3 regions of the Marinomonas gallaica genome follow, and region 3 is predicted to be linked to each of the others. Evidence: predicted binding sites of a transcription regulator. Region 3 holds the regulator's gene; each other region holds the start of a gene.
The links. Region 3 encodes PhoB, which activates phosphate uptake and scavenging genes when phosphate is short. Its sites were predicted from a motif close to TGTCATANNNNTGTCANA; they were not measured.
Positions count from the first base shown of each region.

Region 1: ACPUEK_RS00320 (GNAT family N-acyltransferase) is a predicted target of PhoB. The motif match lies at 1,729-1,746, and genes of this name have one in related genera.
Region 2: ACPUEK_RS09520 (PhoX family protein) is a predicted target of PhoB. The motif match lies at 2,696-2,713, and genes of this name have one in related genera.

Region 1 is NZ_CP187511.1:62,414-66,960, forward strand. Features, by position in the region: gene ACPUEK_RS00305 (sigma-70 family RNA polymerase sigma factor) at 131-712, shown strand; gene ACPUEK_RS00310 (ChrR family anti-sigma-E factor) at 719-1,408, shown strand; gene ACPUEK_RS00315 (hypothetical protein) at 1,493-1,675, shown strand; gene ACPUEK_RS00320 (GNAT family N-acyltransferase) at 1,820-3,544, shown strand; gene ACPUEK_RS00325 (hypothetical protein) at 3,541-3,663, opposite strand; gene ACPUEK_RS00330 (isoamylase early set domain-containing protein) at 3,912-4,217, shown strand; gene betB (betaine-aldehyde dehydrogenase) at 4,475-4,547, shown strand, end outside.
Region 2 is NZ_CP187511.1:2,028,707-2,033,253, forward strand. Features, by position in the region: gene ACPUEK_RS09510 (methyl-accepting chemotaxis protein) at 1-540, shown strand, start outside; gene ACPUEK_RS09515 (EAL domain-containing protein) at 543-2,624, shown strand; gene ACPUEK_RS09520 (PhoX family protein) at 2,838-4,547, shown strand, end outside.
Region 3 is NZ_CP187511.1:733,641-738,187, forward strand. Features, by position in the region: gene ACPUEK_RS03400 (response regulator) at 1-316, shown strand, start outside; gene phoR (phosphate regulon sensor histidine kinase PhoR) at 392-1,750, opposite strand; gene phoB (phosphate regulon transcriptional regulator PhoB) at 1,804-2,499, opposite strand; gene ubiA (4-hydroxybenzoate octaprenyltransferase) at 2,584-3,438, opposite strand; gene ACPUEK_RS03420 (chorismate--pyruvate lyase family protein) at 3,457-4,017, opposite strand; gene ACPUEK_RS03425 (HDOD domain-containing protein) at 4,014-4,547, opposite strand, start outside.

The sequences.
Region 1 (4,547 bases), 670 kb from region 3:
GATATAAACAGATACGTTATGAAAAAAACTTCAGATCACTGATCCAGTACAAAGATCTAACCGTATAACAATTTTGCGAGATTCTTTCGCCACACCCAGACTGACCCACGTGCACGTTTGGAGCCCTAGGATGAACACAGTTTCAGAAACGATTAACGATAGCAAAAATGCTTTGTTAGAAGATATGACACAAGTAGCCGTCGCCCGCGATACGCGAGCTCTAGAGAGGCTATTTGATCATTATGCCCCGCGCATACGAGCTTTTTGCTTGTCAGCACAGCCGGGTGCAAACTTAATGGCGGATGATATCGCGCAAGAAGTGATGATCCGAATTTGGAACAAAGCGCATTTATACAACCCTGCGACGGCGTCATTAAATACATGGATTTTCACCATCGCCCGCAACGCACGAATTGATTACATGCGTAAAAATGGTCGCTACCAAAGCGACATTGATCCAGAAGAATTCTGGAGTGAAATGGCCGATGAAAATGCGGACCCATTTCGAGAAGCACAACAGCAACGCGACCAAGTACGAGTTCGTGACGGTTTAAAGCAGCTTCCTAATGATCAGCAACAAGTGCTTGCAAAGGTTTATTTAGAGGGGAAAAGCCACTCAGAAGCCTCTGAAGAACTCGGTCTACCTTTAGGTACTGTGAAGTCTCGTGTTCGCCTTGCGTTGAACAAGTTATCCGTAATTATTAAGAGGTAGTCGTTTATGCTTAGCTGCCACCCAACTATCGACATTTTGACCGATTATTCTTCAGGTTCACTTTCCCTAGCTCACGCTCTGGGTGTTTCCGTGCACCTTGATCAATGCCCAAAGTGTCGTGAACAAGTTAAACGCCTAAACATGGTTGGCGCCGAGTTGTTTGCTAGCCAAACTGACACGGTCAGCAAAGATCATATGGCACAGCTAAAAAGCAATGTGATGGCGGCGATCAACCAAGCCGACGTTACCCAAGCCAAGCAACAAGAAGATAAGGATGTATTTTCTCACATCCCTGCTTCATTGCGCCGCTTGATACCAAAAGGGTTCAATGCACTTAATTGGATGTATCTGACGCCCTCTTTCAAATTGGCAACGCTTAGTAACGAAGCGGGTGGGCCTCAGATTGCTTTGTCTAGAATCAAAGCAGGTGCTCGCCTGCCAAGCCACACTCATACGGGTAACGAAGTGACCATCGTATTGAAAGGCGCGTTCTCAGATGAAGATGGTTTATACCGTGAAGGCGACTTCATTAGTCGCGACCATAATCACAAGCATCAGCCTCGTGTGACCAAAGATGAAGAGTGTATCTGCTTGATTATACTTGATTCCCCCATCGAATTTACGGGTTGGGTGACACGTTTGCTAAATCCAATAATGCGCCATTTTCATCCAAATAATGCGCTAAATGGAGCCTAAGTTCGTCGAAAAAATTAACTAAAGCCTTCGTAGCTGAAATTTGATATGATTACAACTTAATCTAATTAAAAAAAGGAATACACCATGGCTGCGAAAAAGAAACAAGCCGATGTTCCAATGGAAACATCTGCGACAATCGAAAAACAAATGGAAGAGTTTTTGGCTCGTGGTGGCCACATCGAACAAATTGACCAAGGCGTAAGCGGTCAAGCGAACTACAAAGGCTCACGCCATATTACGCTTGGCAACAGTAAGCCAAAAGCGTAACACTTCTTAAAAGCCGGTCCCTGATCGGCTTTTTGCTGTTTGACTGATCACTTTGTCATCAACCAGACACAAAATCGTCACCCTGCTGTCACCATCACTCCCTAGCCTGACTAAGAGACATCAAAAGGTTAGCGGAGCTATATCGTGTTACAAGTCGAACAAATCATTTCTAACAAAGCACCCGGTTTTCTAGATAAGAGCCCTCTTATCACGAAGCCTACATTAAGCTTTTTAAAACGTCTTTTTCACGAGAATGAAGTCAACCAATTCCTTGAGCAGAACGGTAACTGCGTAGGCTTTGAGTTCATTGACCGAGTTTTGGATCACTTTAACTTTGGCTATCAAGCCAGCCAAGTTGACCGCCGCAACATTCCTGCCATTGGCCGTTCTTTAATTGTCGCGAACCACCCTCTTGGTGCATTAGACGGTTTGGCTATCTTGCGTTTAATCGGTGAAATCCGCAGTGATGTTAAAATCATTGCAAATGATCTACTGCTTGGCTTTGACGCTTTAACAGGATTAGTTCTACCGGTTGATAACATGGGTGGCAAAACGGGCCGTAAGCAACTCAAAGCCATCATGGATTGCTTACACCGAGAAGAATGCGTGATTATCTTCCCAGCTGGGGAAGTCTCGCGCTTATCGCCAAGTGGCATCAAAGATCTAAAATGGAACTCCAGCTACCTTAAGATCGCTGAAAAAACTAACAGCCCAATTCTGCCAGTCCACATCGGCGGCCGTAACTCCATGATGTTTTACACCAGTTCATGGGTATATCGTCCGTTATCTACGATGCAACTCGCAAACGAAATGTTTCGCCAGCGCAACCGTCGCATCCCTATTCAAGTAGGTGAACCGATTCCGATTCAGGAGCTCGCGAAACTCCCCCTTAGTACTAAAGAAAAAAACAAACTTGTGAAGCGACACCTGTATCGCATCGCCAAAGGCCGTAAGCCTCTGCTGAAGACAGAGAAAACCATCTCACATCCACAGAATCGTCAGCAGTTAAAACTGGAGCTAAAACGTGCCGAACACTTAGGCTCGACCAAAGACAGTAAGCAAATTTACTTGGTCGAATACGAGCATGAATCCAGCTTGATGCAAGAAATTGGCCGCCTACGTGAAATCGCTTTCCGTAAAGTAGGCGAAGGGACTGGCGAGCAAAAAGATTTAGATAAATACGATCAATACTATCGCCACTTAGTCCTATGGGACGAAGAAGCATTGGAAATTGTGGGCGCTTATCGTATTGGAGAGGTTTACCGTTACTTAAAATCAGGCACAGATCATAGCATTTACAGCAGCACTTTATTCAGCTACAGCTGTGACATGGAGCCATATTTTGAGCAAGGCATCGAACTCGGTCGCAGCTTTGTGCAGCCCAAATACTGGGGCAAACGTAGCCTCGATTACCTATGGTATGGCATTGGTGCTTATCTGGTTAAACATCCAGAAGTACGTTACATGTTTGGTCCAGTGAGCTTGAGTGGTAACTTCCCACCGCTTGCCAAAGATATGATCGTGCATTTTTACCGTACGTACTTCGCCGATAAGGAGCACCTTGCCGCGTCCTATAATCGATACACTATCCCTACTGAGCACAAGCAACTGGTAGAGAGTTATTTTAATGGTGACTGCTATGAAGAAGATTTTCGTAGTTTAAAAGAACAGTTGGGGAATCTTGGCGCAGCCGTCCCAACACTGTTCAAACAGTACAGTGAACTGTGCGAGGACGACGGCGTTCGATTCCTAGACTTTGGCGTCGATGCTAGCTTTGGCTACTGTGTTGATGGTCTTGTGTTAGTCGATCTAGAAAAAATAAAAGACAGTAAGCGTAAGCGTTATTTGGAAGCCAATAACATTGCTTAAGAGTCATGATGATTTGAATGTCGATGACTTTGACGTCGATGCTTAATGTGCCACAAGTAACCAAGTTTAATTACCAAGGCAGCGGCGAGTACCAGTAAAACAATGTGAGCGAATTCCATAAAGACCTCCTCTTATTGTTGCCTTACTCATTTAAGATTAGTCGCCAGGGCCAAAAAATTGTGCACAGTTTGAACAATATGCCCTCATTTTTAGCGCTCAAGTTATGTACAATCGGTTATAGGAGCGTAAAAACAAGGTAAGCTGGGGATAACGCCTATATTTGTCCCCATTGGCGTAAGACTTGCTTGCAAACAAGCCGGATGTGCATAAGTCACGAGAACCCTGTCGCGGACTCAAGGAGCTGAAGATGATCGAAAAAACCTATTTAAAGACCAAACCTCAATGCAAAGTAAAGTTTGCCCTGCCCGCCGAACAATTGCGCGGCGCCAAAAAAGTCTATCTTGTCGGGGACTTTAATGGTTGGGATGAATTAGCAACGCCAATGCGTAAACAAAAATCAGGTGTGTTTGCCTCCACCGTAAACCTTGAAAAAGACAAGCAATATCAATTCCGCTATTTGATAGATGGCACCATCTGGTTAAACGATGACAACGCGGATGCTTATGCACAAAGTCCTATCGGTCCAGATCATAATTGTGTATTAGACATATAATCGCACTTTCAACAGTTCCTAAGGGCCACTGTTTACAAAACAGTGGCCCTTTTTTGTGGCCTTAATCGCTTCAGAACCTTCCCTTTTGCCTATTCCCATACTTTTTTTTCTTCTATGGATTTCAAAATCACTCAATTTATGTACAATGTTTTTATTAAACGCTCATTTAATAAAAACATAGCCATACGCTATGTAACATCGAGCATCTCATTTACATCCATTTATGGACACGATTTTCAGACTTTGAGAGGTGAAACATGGCACATAAGCAACAATACATTCATGGCCGCTACGTTACTTCAACGACAGGAGAAACGTTTGACACTTACA
Region 2 (4,547 bases), 1.3 Mb from region 3:
GATGTTCGTTCATTAACAGATCATATTTCCACTGCCACTCAGTCGATCGATCAAATAGCCGAGCAAACCAATTTGTTGGCGCTTAACGCTGCCATCGAAGCAGCTCGAGCTGGGGAACATGGTCGTGGTTTTGCCGTGGTAGCCGACGAAGTGCGAAACCTTGCGTCTAAAACTCAAGCGCTGACACATGATATCGATGAACAAGTGAAATCTCTATCACAGAGCGTTATTAGTACCGCTAACCTAGCCAAGGTGGGCGCAGAAGCCTCTATGCACAGTATGCAGTTGGTTGAGGAAGAAGAGGCTCTAATGGAGCAAGTTAGCCAACGAATGAACGACATAGCGGATCGAACCATGCAAATGTCGGCGGCCTCGGTACAGCAAGCCAGCGTAATAGATGAAACCAGTACCCAAGTTGTGCGCATTGCTGAACTGGCTCACGAAAACACAGAACTTATGGATGTATTTGGCTCGGCTGTTGAGCAGTCCATGCGCTCGTCGGTTGATTTGCATGAATTGGTACAAAGGTTTAGGAAATAACAATGAACCAAGATGGAACTGTTAACCAAGATGGAGTTTTGTATCAAGCGCTGATTAACGCGGCGGCGGATGGCGTTATTATTATTAATTATTGCGGGCTAATTATAGCGTTTTCTCCTGCTGCGGAAGACTTGTTTGGTTATTGTGCCGATGAGGTAATTGGTCAGAATGTATCAGTATTGATGCCAGAAAGTGTTGCCATTAAACATGATAAGTACATTCACGATCATTTGACTACAGGCCATACTCAAATCATTGGTCGCGGTCGAGAGGTTATTGCACGTCGCAAAAATGGTGATCTCTTTGATATGCATTTATCGGTCGGGAAAACCTCTGATAGTGATGAAAAACCATCATTTGTGGGGATTTGTCATGATCTAACTGAATACAAAAATACTTTGCGGCAGTTGGAGCGGGTCGATACACGTTATCGCAGTGTGTTCAACAGCCAGGGCTTGTATATTGTACGGATGAGCTTGGAAGGTGAGATTATGCTCGCTAACGCTACCTTTGAGGGTCTATTTTCCGTTGCGGGTATAAAGCGCAGAGATAACTTCATCGAGTGTCTTTTTGATGCTAGTCGAGAGGAATTCATTGGGCGTATGGAACTTTTACGCCACGGTGGTGATAACGAGTTTAAGCTGCCTTTAACGCTACAGATTGGCGCCAGTCGTAATGAGGTGGAGTGGTGGTTGCGTCGAGTGATGGACCACGAAGGGCTGCATATACAAGCGGTAGGTATTGATATATCAGAAAAGGTCATTGCCGCGAATGAGGCCTACTTTTTAAAGCATTTTGATGCTGTCACTAAACTGCCTAACTTAGAATATCTGCGTAAAAAGTTTGATCAATTGGAACCGACTACTGATAAACAGCCCTATGCTTTTGTGCAGTTTGAATTGTCTAATTTCAAGCGCATGCTTAAGTTAGATGGTGACTTAGAAGTTGATGAAAAGCTGCGCCGTATTAGCAGTGTGTTCGAACAAGATCCCACTATAATGATGGCAAGCCGTTTATCTGAAGGTTGCTTTTTAGTGGTGTATCGTGTGCCTAAATACAGTGACGTTGAGGATTATGTCACAGCCTGTTTATCGAACCTACAAGCGTTACTGAATCTTCGTGCAGTGGTTAATTCCGAGATGAGAGCAGGATGTGCTTTGTATGAATCTTGTGCCAGCTTTGATCTCTCAGTCAGTCGTTCTGATGTTGCGTTAGGCTTTGCTAAGCAAGAAGAGCTGCCTTTTGTGTTGTACAACGACTCGATTCAGAGAGATTACGAGCGTGCAAAGCAAATCGAAAGTGGGTTAGTTGGTGCATTAGGGCTGGGCAAAATAAAAGTGTTTATGCAGCCTAAAATCGATCTAAATACTGGCGCGGTGTGTGGCTATGAAGCTCTGATGCGCTGGTTTGACGATCAGCTGGGGTTTGTATCGCCTTTGGAGATCATCAAGGTGGTACATGAGCTGGATTTGGTCATAGAATTAGATAAGTACATTATTAGCAAAACGTTAAATGAGATATACGATCACCAGTCTCTTTTTTGTGAAGACACACCTGTCTCGATAAACGTCTCGGCAAAAAGCTTTGTCCGGCGTGATGTGATTGAGCATTTAGTGTTGGGGCTACAAGAGCGTAACTTGCGCTCTGAAGTCGTTGAAGTTGAAGTAACAGAAGATGCTGTCCTATCCATCGGCGAAGTCGTTAAAGCCAATGCTGATTTGTTGCGCTTACATCGTATTAATATTTGTCTAGATGATTTTGGAACGGGGTATTCTGCGCTGAGTTATCTCGGAAAATTGCCATTGGATAATCTTAAAATTGATCGTGTTTTTGTCAATGACGTTAAAACACATCGTGGTAGGGTGATGCTGGAAGCAATTATCTCTATTGCTAAGTCCTTGGATTTGACGGTGACGGCGGAAGGCGTGGAAGACGAGGAACAAAGTCAGATATTAGCGCAAATGGGATGTGATTTTGCCCAAGGCTTTTTATTTTCAAAGGCATTACCTACGGATCAGCTAGAGCAGTTTCTGCAAAATCATGCCGTGAAAGCCTCAAATACTGCGACAATAAGTTTGAATTAATAGCTTCTCTAGCCCTGATTTTCTGGCTTTTTTACCCTCTTATAATATAGATGACAGTGTTGAAATATTTCTGTTATCAAACAGTCATGTTAATAACACCAAACTGACATGCTTGGCAGGCTTAATAGACGTCGATTTTAATTAAGGATGTGGCACTGAGTGGAAACGTGTTCACAGCCTCATAACTAGAAACGATAATTTGAGGGAATACCGATGTCTGTTAAGCAAGATCAAATGTTAGGCTTTGATGAGCATGATGAGCTAGTTCGTCCTGCACCAGAAATGGTTGAGTTTGAAGAAACGGCTAAGAGCATGGTTTCTCGTCGCGGCTTCTTGTCTGGTGGTGCAGCTGTAGGCGCGACAGCGTTTGTGATGGGTTCTACCACATTTGCTGCGGGCAAGGCATTGGCAGGTGAAGAGGCTAATAAAATGTCTCGTCTGGCTTTCGATATGGTCAAAGCAAACACAATGGATACTGTCACGGTGCCGCAAGGTTATAAGTGGGAAGTTCTTGCGTCTTGGGGCGAGCCTTTATTTTCAAATGCGCCAGCGTTTAACCCAGCAACAGGTGGTACGGGTGAATCTCAAGAGCTAGCCTTTGGTGATCACAATGACGGCATGGCGCTTTTTTCGCACAACGGTCGTCAAATTCTTTGTGTGAACAACGAATACACAAATGCTTCAACGCTGCATGCTAATCGTACAGACGGTGTGCCAACGACTGCTGATGATGTGCGTAAAAACAAAGCAGCACATGGTGTTACTGTTGTTGAAGTCGCACGTCGCGATGGCAAATGGGGCATCGTTAAAGATTCTGAATACAACCGTCGTATTACCGCTGATACAGAAATGGATATCACGGGTCCGGCTCGTGGTCATGACCTTATGAAAACCAAAGCCGATTCAAAAGGTGTGGTTGCAAAAGGTACTTGGAATAACTGTGGTAACGGTCAAACACCTTGGGGTACCTACCTTACGTGTGAAGAAAACTTCAATGGCTACTTCTCCTCAAGTGATAAAAACTATGAATTGACGCCGCAGATGAAACGCTACGGTATTAGTCATGAAGATCGTGGCTACAAATGGGCAATGGCAGACTCACGCTTTGACTTGTCAAAAGATCCACAAGAACCAAACCGTTTTGGTTACATCGTAGAGATTGATCCACTTAATCCTACTGCACGTCCTAAGAAGCGCACTGCACTGGGTCGTTTCAAGCATGAAAACGCAGAAGTAGAAGTGGCAGCTAATGGCCATGTTGTGGTTTACCTAGGTGATGATGAACGAGGTGAGTTTCTTTACCGTTTCGTCTCAAAGAATAAATTCGTTGTAGGCGGCGATAATAATGACCTTTTAGAAGAAGGGACTCTGTACGTTGCTAAATTTAACGATAACAACACAGGTATGTGGTTAGCGTTAACGCCGAAGTCAACAGGCATGAGCGAGGCGGAAATCGCTATTTACACTCGTGAGGCTGCATCAAAAGTGGGTGCAACGACAATGGACCGTCCTGAGTGGGTCGCGTCTAATCCAAACAAAGCAGAGGTATACTGCTGTCTAACCAACAACAAAAACCGTGGCGTTAAACCGAATGCGGGTGGTGACGAAACGCCAGCTGGTGGACCAAACCCACGTGTTAAAAATAACTACGGTCAAATTGTTCGCTGGCGTCCAGAGGGCCAAGATCATACAGCGCCTAAATTTAATTGGGATCTGTTCGTAATGGCAGGTAACCCAGCGGTGTACGATGATGCCTATGCAGGCTCTAAGAACGTTAATAAAGACAACATGTTTAACTCGCCAGATGGTCTAAAGTTTGACTCAAAAGGTCTGCTTTGGATTCAAACGGATGGTAACTACTCGAACGAGAAAGGCTTTGCAGGTCAAGGTAACAACCAAATGTTGGTGGCTGATCCGGAGACA
Region 3 (4,547 bases):
AGTGTCGGTCAAAGACGTCAAGATACCAACCAAAGTTCGTTTTGCGGGCAAAGAGTTTCGTTGCATGGTGGTGCATTTCGCTAAAGACGAAGCCACGATGTTGATAAAAAGTGACGATGTGATTCCGACGGTGCTTGATCAAGCGGTGTTAGATTTGACGTTTGAGCAGAAGGTGAACCGTTTAAATTACTACGTGCAATCTGTCGCGACGACCGAGAAGAAACCGGACTCTGCTTTTTTAACAGTGACTCTGCTATTGATTGACCAAGATGCTGAAAAAGAAGCGTTTATAAAAGCGTTGTTTGATTCATTGTAACGTGACGACACGATTATAAGAATGCCCGCATACAATCGTATAGCGGGCATTTTTTTGGTAACGAAACGAGGTTCTCTAGGAGGTCGAAGAGGTTTCCGTTGTCGCATCTTCTTCTTGTGCCTGCGAATGTGCCTGCGGCTGAACGGGTGCATCAATACCGTCGGCTTCTGTCGCCACCGTTGCAAGGAGCGCCTCCTGACGAACACGGTCGGTTGGGAAGTGACACGAGAACGTACTACCAAAGCCTGGTTGGCTTCGAATTTGTAGCTTCGCATTATGGTGAATCAGTACGTGCTTAACGATGGCTAGACCTAGGCCGGTTCCGCCAGTGTTTGAACCTCGTCCTTTATCGACGCGGAAGAAACGTTCGGTCAATCGCGGAATATGGCGGGGATCGATACCTAAACCTTGATCTTCAACTGAGAATACGCCACTGAACTCATTCTGAACCCATTTAACGCGAATAACGCCGCCTTCAGGTGAGTACTTGATGGCGTTTACTACTAGGTTTGAGAACGCGCTGTAGAGCTCGCTGCTGGCGCCATAAATATAGCTGTCTTCGGGCAGATCAAAGCTAATCTCATGCTCATCAGACATCATTGGTAAGGCGGTCTTTTTGACCGTTTCACAAATGTCATCAATTTTGAGCCACTGATGCGCTTCACGCTTATCATTGGTCTCTAAACGTGATAGTAGCAGCAGATCTTCAATCAAATGCTCCATACGCAATGACTGATCCGACATGTTCACAATGCCTCGTTGCATCGATGGCGGAAGGTTATCTTTAAACATAGACAGTGTTTCGAGATAGCCTTTAATCACCGTAAGCGGCGTTTTTAGCTCGTGTGAGGCATTGGCAACGAAGTCTTTACGCATTTGCTCTAGTAGATGTAAACGGGTGACATCACGAACAAAAATCAGGTGATCATTTTGATCGTACAAAGTAGTTTGTACTTCTAGATAGATACCGTCTTTTGACGGAGATTTGATGACTAAAGGCTCACCAAAGCGCTTTTGAGAGAAATAACGAAAGAATTCTGGGTTTCGTAAAATGTTGGTGATTGGCTGACCGCGGTCCGTAGGGCGCTGTAAACCAAGCAACAAGCCCGCCGAATTGTTCCACCATTCCAAATTGCCGTTACTGTCCGCCATGATGACGCCTTCTTTAAGGGCGGCGGTAGAGTTTTCAATCCGGTTAAGTGCCTGACGCATTCGGCGTTTAGATTTGCGTTGTTTCTTTTGTAGACGATACACCGCATCAAAGATTTCACCCCAAATACCAGAGGCTTCTGGGGGGGCCGCTTTACCTGAGCGACGTAACCAACAGTGAAATTGGTACAGTTGGTACAGTTGCCAGTAGAGAGTGCCCAGTACATAAAGTAAGGCGAGTGCGAGAATATGGCCCAATACGAAACCTATGGCGATTACCGCCATGAGTCCACTCATCCATGTAAGGAAAGCCCGTTGCCAAGTTCGCTTCATATATATTAAGCCGTTCGTTTCGCAGAGAAACGGTATCCCGTACCGCGAACCGTTTGAATTAAAAAGTCATGTGACTCGCCGATCGCTTTGCGCAAGCGGCGGATATGTACGTCTACGGTACGCTCTTCAACATAGACATTACCACCCCAAACTTGATCCAATAGCTGAGCACGAGAGTAAGCACGTTCTTGGTGAGTCATTAAAAACTTCAACAAACGATACTCCGTTGGCCCCATTTCGATCGGCGAAGTGCCAATTGAAACACGTTGGCTAATCGGGTCAAGCAGCAAACCTTCTACTTCGATTGGATCATCAACACCTTGTGGTGTCGCACGGCGAAGCACCGCTTTCAGGCGAGCCACCAATTCACGCGGCGAAAATGGTTTGGTGATGTAATCGTCCGCCCCTACTTCTAACCCTTGGATTTTATTGTCTTCTTCGCTTTTCGCCGTCAACATAATCACAGGGATTTCGGCGGTCGTTGGGTCTTTCTTTAGACGGCGAGTCAACTCGACGCCACTACCACCAGGCATCATCCAATCCACAAGTACCAAGTCAGGTCGATGATCGACGATCATCTCATGAGCCTGTTGGCTATTTTCAGCTTCCATGTATTCATAGCCAGCCATTTCCAGCGCGACAGCGATCATCTCGCGGATTGGGGCTTCATCATCAATAATTAAAACTTTTTTACCGGTCACAGGATTTATCCTCATCTCAGGAACGGTAGATATTAAAGCCTCTAAATGTGACAACTGTGTTAAATTGTCACATCAGTGCCACATTCAAATGTAATACCCGAGTAAGATTCCTGCAAAGATACAGTAACCGACGCGGTTATTATCTAGGAAAGAGCGAAAACACGCTTGCCGATCTCGATCTTTCGCTTGTAGGTATTGCTGGTAAAACAGATACACAGCACCGAGTAAGCTGACAAAGTACAACAGGCCTAATTGAGCAATCACACCGATCCACATCATCAAGGATAGGGTCAATCCCTGTAAAATCAAAATCACCAGTAAGTCGTAGCGACCAAACAAAATCGCCGTCGACTTAATACCCACTTTAATGTCATCTGGGCGGTCTGTCATAGCGTAGTAAGTATCGTAAGCAATGGTCCAGAAGCAGTTTGCCACAAACAACATCCACAGCTGTGGGTCTAATAAGCTACCGCCTTGGGCGCTGTAAGCCATCGGGATGGCCCAGGAGAAGGCTAAGCCCAAAAATAGCTGTGGCAAATGCGTGTAGCGTTTCATAAACGGATACAAAGCAGCTAAGAACAAACCGACAAAAGACAACAAAATGGTCTGCCAATCGGTAAATAGCACTAAAATAAAGCTTAAAATCGATAAACCAGCAAACAGCGCTAAGGCTTCTACTTCCGATACCCGACCCGATGGCAATGGACGATTCTTGGTGCGTTCGACAAAGCCGTCCACTTTACGGTCGGCAAAGTCGTTAATCACACAGCCGGCAGAGCGCATACTGAACACGCCCAACACAAAAATAAATATTAGATGCCATTTTGGCCAGCCGTCAGCGGCTAACCATAGCGCCCATAATGTCGGCCACATCAGCAATAGGGAGCCAATGGGGCGGTTAAAACGGGTTAGATCGGCGTAATCTTTCAGTTTACTCATTTTTTGTAATCGCTTTGTTTAAAGTTGGCCTGCCGCTTGAGTAAAACGGGCAATAGCAGGGTAGAACGCTTCGTTGACTAATATTCCTGGACCATATTCCATAAAGACTGAACGGCGTGCCCACAAGGGCTCTGCGCAGTTTTGAATCAGCCCTGCGGGCAATTTAACCACTTCAGTTTGACTGCGGCGCAAAGCTTTAGATTTATACACGTATCCACCTAACGGACGGTTGTCTAAATACGGCAAATATCGCCAAGCACCTTTCAAAGAGCGTGCCGGAATAATAGAGCGAGCATAGACCACTGGTTCGTTATCGACAAATAAAATGACACTGCGAACTCTCGCCATTTCACGCGACTTCAGTCCTAAACGTAAGCGCTCGCGTGGAGAAGGTGACTGCCATGTATCTTCTAGCACCTCCACCCTCAGATGACCTGCTTGACGTAATTTAGCCGTGATCGAAAAGCGCGTCGTTAGCCAGGGCTGAATACCTTTTGGGATACTGCTGCGGCGCACTTGAGCAATGGAATGCCAACGATAATCAAATTGCTTGGTAAGTTTGTGATTTAACAGTGTCATTTATTACCGCTTATTAACCCAACCATCTTTGTTAACTCACTAGAGGAACTCATAACTTTTTTATGACAGAGTTTCGCCTCATCGAGGGTTAAATTAAGCACGTTTAGTATGCCTGGATCGAGCTTATCATCATTAAACAGTTGATGGCACAGGTACAATAAATGGGCTAATTTATTGTGCTGGCCCTCATAGCTGATCGTTTTGCTATACCGTACAGCCGTATAAATACTCTCTGGTAAGCCCCAGTGTTTTAGCAGCCAAGCGCCTAGCTGTTCTTTGGTAAAGTGGAGGGTCTGCATTTCGATGATTTCGGATGGTAAATGCGCATTTGCCTCAATGTAGCGCGATAAAATACCGAAGTGCGGTGGCAGTACCACAGCAATCGCTAGGTAGCCAAAATTATGCAGTAAACCTGCTAAGTAGGCATGGCCGAGTCGAGGGCGGTCGCCGGAGGCCATTTTACGAACCAGCTCTTCCATCAAAACCGCGTGTGACACGGCGCTAAACCAGAAGTCGTTATAATGGCGAGG